Regions from separate parts of the Paenibacillus dendritiformis genome, predicted to be linked through region 2. Evidence: riboswitches for the same ligand, from Rfam matches in the RefSeq annotation. Region 2 holds a riboswitch; the other holds the start of a gene.
The links. Region 2 has a riboswitch for glycine ahead of gcvH (glycine cleavage system protein GcvH). Riboswitches for the same ligand answer to the same signal wherever they lie in the genome.
Positions count from the first base shown of each region.

Region 1 (5,039 bases), 470 kb from region 2:
ATAAAGGTAATGATGCGCAACATTCGGTCCATATACTTCTCATTCATTGCGCCTTCCATCGCGGGCCGCTTGAATTGCTTCAGGAGGATGGAAACCACGCTCAGCATCCGGGCCTGCATGTCGAGCTCGTAGCCTTCCCCCTTTTTATGCTTCAACTGCACCATCTCCGCCAGGCACTGGCGAATGCGGTCCAACGCCAGCTTCTCCTCCTTGCTGGCCTCTCCCGAATAACATGCGAAATTGATGGCTTCGACGCCCTTCACATTCTCCTTCATATACTTGAACGGGATAAGAAACGTCGCGATAATATTGACGTCCAGCCCAATGACTTCATGCACATGACCTTGATTGATCAACAGCACATCCCCTTCGGTCAAGGAAAATTTCCGCTGATTGACCATCGCTTCCAAGTTGCCCCGCAGCACGAAGATGATTTCCATGCTGTTATGCCAGTGATTGGGAACGTAGTTCACGCTGTGCAGCGACACATCGAAGGGCAAAGCCTCGTCTGTTTCCACGAATTCATAAATCGGATGACTCACCGGGATATCCTCCATTAGTACGATTTCTAGCGATGCGTATATCCTTATACCTACATTCTATATGAAGCCGGGCTGAAAGCAAAAAAATCATTGCGGCCGCAACTTCATGCGACGAGTCCGCCACAGCTGCAGTCCCCTCCGCCCCTTTGCTCGATTACATAACAAACCGGACTTCCTTCCGCCATTCGTATCAGCTCCACCAAAGCTGCATTTACTCCGTCCAATCTGTTCATCTACTCCATCAATGCTGCTTTACTCCCTCCACTCTGTTCATCTACTCCACCAATGCTGCATTTACTCCGTCCAATCTGTTCATCTACTCCAACAATGCTGCAAAAATACAGCAATTTCATTGACACCACTCTATGAAAAAAGGAATCCTGCAAAAATGCAGGAATTCCCTGCGCTATGGCCTGGATTGGGTTCAAAATAGGCGAAATAATGCAGTTTTGCAGGATTTTCTCGGAATTTCGCCTCTTGGGTCTCAAAATGCTGCGCCTGTGCAGGATTTTCATGTGACTTGCCTGACTTGCCTCCTCAGCCCTGCCCTCTCCCCACTTTGCCCTGCTCTCCATGCACAAAAAAAGCCGACCATCAAGTTGTTCGGCCACCAATCTTGCTATTTCCCGGCATTGCCCGCGCTTGCGCTCCTCACTGCTTCATATGCCGTTAAATAAAGCCGGGTTTCCGCCACGACCACGCCGGACAGCCCCAACAGGGCGACCAGATTCGGGAGCGCCATCAGTCCGTTCACGATATCCGAGAGCAGGTAGATCGCCTGCAGCTTGATGAACGCGCCTGCCGCGACCAGTTCCACGTCCCGGTCACATTGAGCTTCTTTTCCTCGCCCCACCTGTTCATCAACTCCACCAATGCTGCATTTCCTCCCCCCACCTGTTCATCAACTCCACCAATGCTACTTTACTCCGCCCCATCTGTTCATCTACTCCACCAATGCTACTTTACTCCGCCCCATCTGTTCATCTACTCCACCAAAGCTGCATTTACTCCGTCCAATCTGTTCATCTACTCCACTAAAGCTGCTTTACTCCGTCCCACATGTTCATCTACTCCAGCAATGCTACTTTACTCCGTCCCATCTGTTCATTGTATCTCCACCAATGCTGCTTTACTCCCTCCACTCTGTTTATCTACTCCACTAAAGCTGCTTTACTCCGTCCAATCTGTTCATCTACTCCAACAATGCTGCAAAAATACAGCAATTTCATTGACACCACTCTATGAAAAAAGGAATCCTGCAAAAATGCAGGATTTCCATGCGCTATAGTCTGGATTGGGTTCAAAATAGGCGAAATAATGCAGTTTTGCAGGATTTCCTTGGAATTTCGCCTCTTGGGTCTCAAAATGCTGCGCCTGTGCAGGATTTTCATGTGACTTGCCTGACTTGCCTGACTTGCCTGCTCAGCCCTGCCCTCTCCCCACCTTGCCCCGCTCTCCATACACAAAAAAAGCCGAACATCAAGTTGTTCGGCCACCAATCTTGCTATTTCCCGGCATTGCCCGCGCTTGCGCTCCTCACTGCTTCATATGCCGCAAATAAAGCCGGGTTTCCGCCACGACCACGCCGGACAGCCCCAACAGGGCGACCAGATTCGGGAGCGCCATCAGCCCGTTCACGATATCCGAGAGCAGGTAGATCGCCTGCAGCTTGATGAACGCGCCTGCCGCGACCATCACGATGAACGCGATGCGGTAAGGCAAGATCGCCCGCACGCCGAATAAATAGACAATGCAGCGCTCGCCGTAATAATTCCACCCCAGAATCGTCGTAAAAGCAAATAAAACAAGACATATCATGAGAACGAGGGAGCCGAACGGCATCGCGGCATCGAACGCCGCCTGCGTCATCGCCGCGCCTTCCGCCGTACCGTTCCACGCCCCGGTCACAATCAGCGTCAGGCCGGTAAGCGTACAAATAATAATCGTATCAATGAACGTGCCAGTCATCGAGACAAGCCCCTGTTCCGCGGGCCATTTCACCTTGGCTGCCGCCGCTGCGATCGGGGCGCTGCCGAGCCCGGATTCATTCGAGAATACGCCTCTCGCGATGCCGCTCCGAATGGCCATCATGACGGTCGCGCCGAGGAATCCGCCTCCGGCCGCCGTCGCGCTGAAGGCGCTCTGGAAGACAAGCGACAGCGCGTCCGGAATCTTGTCGGCGAACGCGATCAGAACGATGGCGCTGGCAGCGACATACACGAGAGCCATCGCGGGCACGACTTTAGTGGTCACCCTCGCAATACTCTGGAGACCGCCAATCGTCACCAGAGCTACCGCGAGGGTCACCACTCCCGCGGTTACCGCCACGGGAATCCCCAGGCTGGACTCGCTGGAGGATACGATAGCGTTCACTTGGGGAAGGGTGCCGATTCCGAAGAGAGCGACCAATATCCCGCTTATCGAGAAATAGATCGCGAGCGGCTTGAACTTCGCGCCCAGGCCTTGCTCGATATAATACATCGGCCCCCCCGATACTTGCCCGTTATCGTCGATTTTCCGGAACTTCACGGCCAACAAGCCTTCCGCATACTTCGTCGCCATGCCAAAAAACGCGGCCAGCCACATCCAAAACAGCGCGCCCGGCCCGCCTATCTGAATCGCGGTGGCAACGCCGACAATATTCCCCGTTCCGATCGTGGCCGCCAGAGCTGTAGCCAGCGCGCCAAAGCTCGTCACGTCGCCTTTGCCGTCATTTTTCGCCGTGAATATCAGCTTGAGCGCCAGCGGCAGACGGAGGACCTGCAGCAGTCCGAGCCGAATCGTCAGGAAGATCCCGGTTCCTACCAATAAGATCAACAACGGCGGCCCCCACACAAATTGATTCACCCGATCCAGCCATACTTCCAATCCATGCATTACAATTCCCCTCTTCATCTTGAAATCAAAGTCCGAAGACATAAAAAAGAGCCAAATCGATAGATTTGACTCCGGGGACATTTTTGCAGAATAGCAAAAAGAAGGATATGTGAATGCTATCACAATACCAACATAACGATGCCTGACATCTGCAATCCCTGTCCTTTTACCTGAGAGTTTTAACGCGTTTCTTGCTGCGTCTTGCCCCTTCGGTGCTCCGCGATGGAGTCTCTCCAGAGTCCTGTCCGTATACGGTCCTGCTTATCCAATTCGGTTACGAACGATAACAAGCGCCTGAGAGCTTTGCCCCTTCGGCCAGGTTGATCCTGTCTCCCGTATACTTCATCCAGATATGAAGTTTGTTCATCTATTATAGAGAACCATCTCGGATTCCGCAAGAGATTTTCGGTATGGGAAAAAGAACCACCCCCGCTTTCTCCCGCTCACAACGGGCATGATTCGTCCTCCTGGAGAATACATATCATGTGAGAGCCTGCAATCATTGTCAATGAATATTCTCACAAAGGAGTGATTATGCTTGTCACCGTTCCAAATCAGTCCGAAGGTTGAAGCATTTTTGCAGGGAACGAAAAAGCTGTTCATCAATGGCGAATGGGTCGAATCCGTCCAGAACAACGTCTTCTCGTCGATCAATCCGGCCTCGGGGCAAGTGCTGGCGGTCGTGTCGGAAGCGCGGGAAGAGGATGTGGATCGCGCGGTCAAGGCGGCGCGTCAGGCTTTCGATCATGGCCAATGGTCCACCATGAGCGCCGCGGATCGCAGCCGGCTCATCTATAAGCTGGCCGATCTTATCGAAGCGAACAAGCAAGAGCTGGCCGAGCTGGAGACGCTGGATAACGGCAAGCCGCTGCGGGAGACGAAGGCGGCCGATCTCCCGCTCACGATCGAGCATTTCCGTTATTATGCCGGCTGGGCCACAAAAATCGTCGGACAAACCATTCCTACGGCAGGCAACTTCCTTACCTATACGAGACATGAACCGGTCGGGGTCGTCGGCCAGATCATCCCGTGGAACTTCCCGCTGCTGATGGCGGCCTGGAAGCTTGGCGCCGCCCTCGCCACCGGCTGCACCGTCGTCCTGAAGCCGGCGGAGCAGACGCCGCTGTCGGCCCTCTACCTCGCACAGCTAACTCAGGAAGCAGGGTTCCCGCCTGGCGTCATCAACGTCATTCCGGGCTTCGGAGAGACCGCGGGCGCGCCGCTCGTCCGGCACCCGCAAGTCGACAAGATCGCCTTCACCGGCTCGACGGTGGTCGGAAAATCGATCATGCGCGAGGCCGCGGACACGGTCAAAAAAGTAACGCTCGAGCTCGGCGGCAAATCGCCGAACATCATCCTCCCGGACGCCGATCTGTCCCGGGCGGTGCGCGGCGCGCTCCGGGGCATCACCTTCAACCAGGGACAGGTGTGCTCGGCCGGTTCGCGTCTCTACGTGCAGAAGAAATTGTATGACAACGTCGTGGCCGACCTGGCATCGGAGGCGAAGCGGATTCGCGTAGGCTTCGGCCTCGATCCCGATACGGAAATGGGCCCGCTCGTCTCGTCCGAGCAGCATGACATCGTGAAGCGCTATATCGAAGCGGGGAAAGCGGCCGGCGC
Region 1 covers NZ_AP025344.1:2,972,109-2,977,147, reverse strand. Annotated here, with positions in the region: gene L6439_RS13025 (GH39 family glycosyl hydrolase) at 1-542, opposite strand, end outside; gene L6439_RS13020 (hypothetical protein) at 776-1,156, opposite strand; partial or broken gene L6439_RS13015 (alanine:cation symporter family protein) at 1,162-1,359, opposite strand; gene L6439_RS13010 (alanine/glycine:cation symporter family protein) at 2,079-3,419, opposite strand; glycine riboswitch at 3,568-3,666, opposite strand; gene L6439_RS13005 (aldehyde dehydrogenase family protein) at 3,958-5,039, shown strand, end outside.
Region 1: linked by a shared signal. The riboswitch ahead of L6439_RS13010 (alanine/glycine:cation symporter family protein) and the one ahead of gcvH (glycine cleavage system protein GcvH) in region 2 are both predicted to bind glycine.

Region 2 (5,039 bases):
TCCAGCAATGATCCGGGAGCCTACAAGTTCTGGCTGGTTAATTTGGAGTTAGAAAGTATTGAGCCTATAAAACTAGTATACGGTTCGCCGGACTGGATTGAGATCGTGGACGCCCCCAAACCGCCAGAACCAAAACCCGAACCAAAACCGGAGCCTGGCCCAAGCTCAGGCGGATCGTCTTCCAGCAGCTCCTACTCCTCCACTCCGTCGAAACCGGCCGGGAAGACCTTGAAAGCCGGCACCTTCACGGTAACGGAGAAGGACGGCAAGAAGCAGGGCTTGCTGCTTGTATCGTCGTCGGCGCTCAGTTCGCAGTTGAATGACAAGGAAGCGACTGAAGTGAAGCTTGATCTCACAGATATCGCTTGGAACGACATCGAACTGGCGGATATCCGCATCACCCGCGCGCTGGCGGAGCAGCTTGCCGCTTCGGGCAAAGCGCTGCTGCTGTCCGGGAAGGACTTTGAAGTGTTTATTCCTGCGGAGTCGCTTGTTGACTTTACCGGGAAAAATGGAGATCTGACCGTACGCCTGGCGCTGGCGGCGCTGGGTGAAGGCGGGCAAGCGTCCGCACTGAGACAGGTCGCTCCAGGATTGACTGTTCAAGGCGAGAAGGACACGGTCACCAAGCCGATCCGGATTGGACTGAAATGGAGCGCCTCCGCCGTGAAGGATGCCCGCAAGGTCGGCGTCTACGGCAAGGATGCGAAGGAGGCATGGACGTACTACGCTCCAGGCGTTCGCTGGGATAAGGACGGCGTCCGCTTCACGACAGCGTCGCTCGGAGCCTATACGGCGCAGGAATCGTCCAAGACATTCGACGATATTCGCACGCACTGGTCCAGAGATAAGGTCGAGGTTGCAGCCGCTCACCAGTTAATCGAAGGCAAGGGCAGCTTGAATATGTTCAAGCCGAACGATCTTGTCACCCAAGCGGAATTCGCCTCGCTGCTTGATCGTCTCACTGCTTCCGGCAAGACATGGAATGACCGCATTGCCGAGCCGGGAGCCCGTGACCCGCTGACGCGCGAGAAAATGGTCGTTATGCTGGCGCAGGCGCTGCAGCTGAAGACCGATGACGCTCCGGCTCTCGGCTTCGCCGACCAGGCGAAGATCGGAGCGGATGCCCGCTCCGCTGTCGCGGCCGCCGTGAGCCGCGGTTATATTCAAGGCATGGGCGGCAACAAGTTCTCTCCAGAGGGCACCTCGACCCGCGCCCAAGCGGCCGCGGTCCTCGCCCGCGTGCTGATCGATATGCAATCGAATTCGTAGTATCGGCCTGACCTGGCCAAGGCGCAACCGCTGTCCTTCGGGACAGCGGTTGTTGCATTCGGAACGGCTGACAGAGAGATGGCATGCGAGACAATCTGTTCCACATACGATGACAATAGAACGGATTTTGGCTCGTCATCCATCATCTGCAAAGGAGAGTGTACATGTATACTCATCATCCCCAGGCCGCTCCGCCGGGTTCGCTCTTGTTCGAGCACCGCTTCTGGCTGCAAATATTGGGAGATCATTCCCGCTTCATACTGGACGCCCTGTCGCCGCGGGAAGCGAAGGACATTCGTCAGGCGGATCAGTTGATTCGGCGGTTCGACGAACTCCTGAACCGAGCCCGCCAGGCCTCCTCGGAGTCCCAAGCCCTTGCCATCGTTGCCGATGCGCATGCCGCGACGATGGAATTGAAGAATTTCAAGCTTGATCTGCTGCGCCGCTTGCTGCTCGGCCAGGTAACCGTATTTCTCCCGCCGACCTTTTTCAATCATATGCTCAATGAGCTGCAAGAGTATGTCTATATTCTCGATGCCGTGCGGGCTGGCAAGCCAGTGCCATTGTTCGATGCGCTACATTATGATCTGGTATGGCTGTCGGACGCTTCCGGCCATGCATCGGCCATCGCGTCGAACCTGGATGCGGTGGAGAGGCGGCTGATCGAGAAGAGCCGCGAATTTGAGAAGCATTTCGATGATTATTACAAAAAAGCGGTCGAAATGGTCGGCTACTTGCGGACCCAGCTTCGCCGCTTCCCTGCGATGGAGCGGTTCCACCGCGATGTGAACCTGGAGATTAAGCTGTTCACGAAATTTTTGCTGGAGCTGGAGGAAATGGAGTTAAACGCGGAGACGCTCGATATTATCAGTCCGTTGATGCCGGATCATATGGCGCGGGAGGAATGCTACTACTTGATCAAATTGGCCCTGACCGGCGCCGTCCCTTCTCCGGAATGCGATCCGACCACGCCGCGGGTTCAAGGATAAAGCAACCCCCCAGTTCCAGGAACTGGGGGGGCTTGCGGTGCCTGAGACACGCACTATTCGGACCGTTTCGTTTCCGCATCGGGTACGATTCGGCACTGCTGAGCGCCTTCCAGATCGGCTCCGAACTCGGCGTCTTGTCCCTCGACGTCCGGCATTCTGTTCAGCTTCGTCGTCTGCACTTCCGCCTTCGTCGCTTGGTCGCGGTTATGTTCTTGGTTGTTCATTCGGCAACTCTCCATTTCGCATATACTCATGTACACAGCTAGTATGCGAGAAGGAGCGCCGCTTTATTCATGGATGCTCCGTTATTCTCATGTTCATGTGCCCGCATCGTCTTGCGGCCGGGGTTGCAGGCCTCCCCTACTCGATATGCTTCCGGTATCCCTCCGCGGTCAACAGATGCTTCAACGCTTCCTCCGGAACGCCGTCCAGCTCCACCTCGGCAATCCATCCGCCTTCGTACGGTTCGCTATTCACTCTCTCAGGACTGTCCTCCAGGTCGGTGTTGACCTTGGTCACCGTACCCGATACCGGGCAGTACAGCTCCGATACTGTCTTGACCGACTCGATCGATCCCATGCTGTCGCCCGCCGATAAAGCGGTTCCAATCTCGGGGAACTCGATAAAGACGATGTCTCCCAATTCCGCTTGCGCATGATCGGATATCCCGATGCGCACGGTCCGCCCTTCGACGACCGCGACCCATTCATGCTCCTCGCTGTACAACAGATTCTCTTTCACTTCGCTCATGTTCACGCTCATTCCTCTCTCATTATTATCGCAATTCGCCGGCACAGCAAAAAAGACAGATCAAAGACTCGTTCGCCTTTTCTCTGTCCCGGGTGCCTGAGAGTTTGCCCGGCTGCCCGCGGCAGGCCGGTATTCCCCTTGGGCGGCTGTACGCTCTCTCCAGAGGTGCGTCGGACGACGGTGCTTCTACCTGAGAGATTCCTCGCCGAACGGCGGTTCGGCGGCTTGCTCCTTCGGTGCCGGGACTGGGAGCCCGGTCTCTCCCGATCGTCTTCATTCGCGGTATGTGATCATATTCCAATTTTACATCTATAGCGTAGTTCAGCTTCCCCTCCATGTCAATATGAGAATCATTTTCGCGGAAGTTCGCAGAAATGGATTGACAATGTCAGGAAGGTTCGAGTAATAATGGAGGTATGACAATTGCACATTGCGAATGATGGTAAAGGGAGAGATTACTGCGAGACAGTAACGCCGAAGGAGTAAGCCCGCCACGGGTGAATCTCTCAGGCAAAAGGACGTTTACCGGACGCGCCTCTGGAGAGCACCCGCTTGCAAACGGGTCACCCAAGGGGAAACTTATGGGCCGGCTTCGGCAGACGGAAGCCGGATGATCATGAGGTAACTCTCAGGTACACAGGACAGAGCGTAAAAAGGCATCCGCAGAAGCGGATCGGCCTTCTTTCGCCTGTCCTTTTTTGATTTCCATCCATTATGCATATCGAGGTGATGTCATGTCCACGTTACAACGCACGCCCCTATTTTCGACGTATGCCGGCCATCCTTCCGTCCGCTGCATCGATTTCGGCGGCTGGGAGCTCCCGGTGCAATTCAGCGGCATCCAGCGGGAGCACGAGGCCGTACGCCAGCAGGCCGGCTTGTTCGATGTGTCGCACATGGGGGAGCTGTTCGTGAGCGGTCCTGCCGCCTTCTCCTTTTTGCAGAAGATGACGACGAATGATTTGTCCAAGCTGGAGGACGGCAAGGCGCAGTACTCTCTGCTCTGTTATCCGCACGGAGGCGTCGTCGACGATTTGCTCATCTACCGGCTAGCCGAAGATCGCTACATGCTGGTCGTGAACGCGTCCAATACGGACAAGGTTGTCCAATGGCTGCATGACCATGCGGCGGATGGCGTCGATATCGACAACGCGTCTTCCCGCACCGCCCTGCTGGCGCTGCAGGGACCGCAGGCGCTGTCCATTTTGACGCAGGCGACCGAAGCGCCTGTCGGCGCCTTGAAAGCGTTTCACTTCTTGTCCGATGTCCAGGTGTGCGGCATTCGGGCTCTCGTCTCGCGCACAGGCTACACGGGAGAGGATGGCTTCGAGCTCTATATCGCGGCGGACGATGCGCCCCATCTGTGGACGGAGCTGCTGCGGATCGGCGAACCGTTCGGGCTCGTTCCGGTAGGCTTGGGGGCCAGAGATACGCTTCGCTTCGAAGCGAAGCTCCCGCTGTACGGCCAGGAGCTGTCCGAGCGGATTACGCCGCTGGAGGCGGGTCTTGGCTGGTGCGTGAAGCTGAACAAAGGAGAGTTCATCGGCAGAGAAGCGCTCGCCAAGCAGAAGGAAGAAGGAGTTCCCCGCCGACTGGCGGGCATCGAAATGATCGATCGCGGCATCCCGCGGACCCATTATCCTGTCTACGCGGGCGATAAGCTTATCGGAGAAGTGACGTCGGGCACGCAATCCCCTACCTTGAAGCGCAATCTCGGCCTGGCGCTCATTGAATCGCCATACGCCGAATTGGATACGGAACTGGAAATCGAGATTCGCGGCAAGCGGCTCAAGGCCCGCGTCGTCGCCGCCCCATTCTATCAACGCCCTACTGAGACCAAGGGAGGTTCGCCTGCATGACCAAGACACATCGCTATATCCCGATGACCGAGCAAGACGAGCGGGACATGCTCGCGGCGATGGGCGCGGCATCGATCGACGAGCTGTTCCGCGACATTCCGGAAGCCGTCCGCTACAAAGGCCGGCTTCCGATATCCGAGGCGCTGGACGAAGCGGCCCTGCTGCGCCA
Region 2 covers NZ_AP025344.1:2,504,240-2,509,278, reverse strand. Annotated here, with positions in the region: gene L6439_RS29290 (S8 family serine peptidase) at 1-1,272, shown strand, start outside; gene L6439_RS10960 (DUF2935 domain-containing protein) at 1,437-2,261, shown strand; gene L6439_RS10955 (hypothetical protein) at 2,315-2,485, opposite strand; gene gcvH (glycine cleavage system protein GcvH) at 2,622-3,011, opposite strand; glycine riboswitch at 3,093-3,176, opposite strand; glycine riboswitch at 3,181-3,287, opposite strand; glycine riboswitch at 3,448-3,543, shown strand; glycine riboswitch at 3,547-3,658, shown strand; gene gcvT (glycine cleavage system aminomethyltransferase GcvT) at 3,746-4,870, shown strand; gene gcvPA (aminomethyl-transferring glycine dehydrogenase subunit GcvPA) at 4,867-5,039, shown strand, end outside.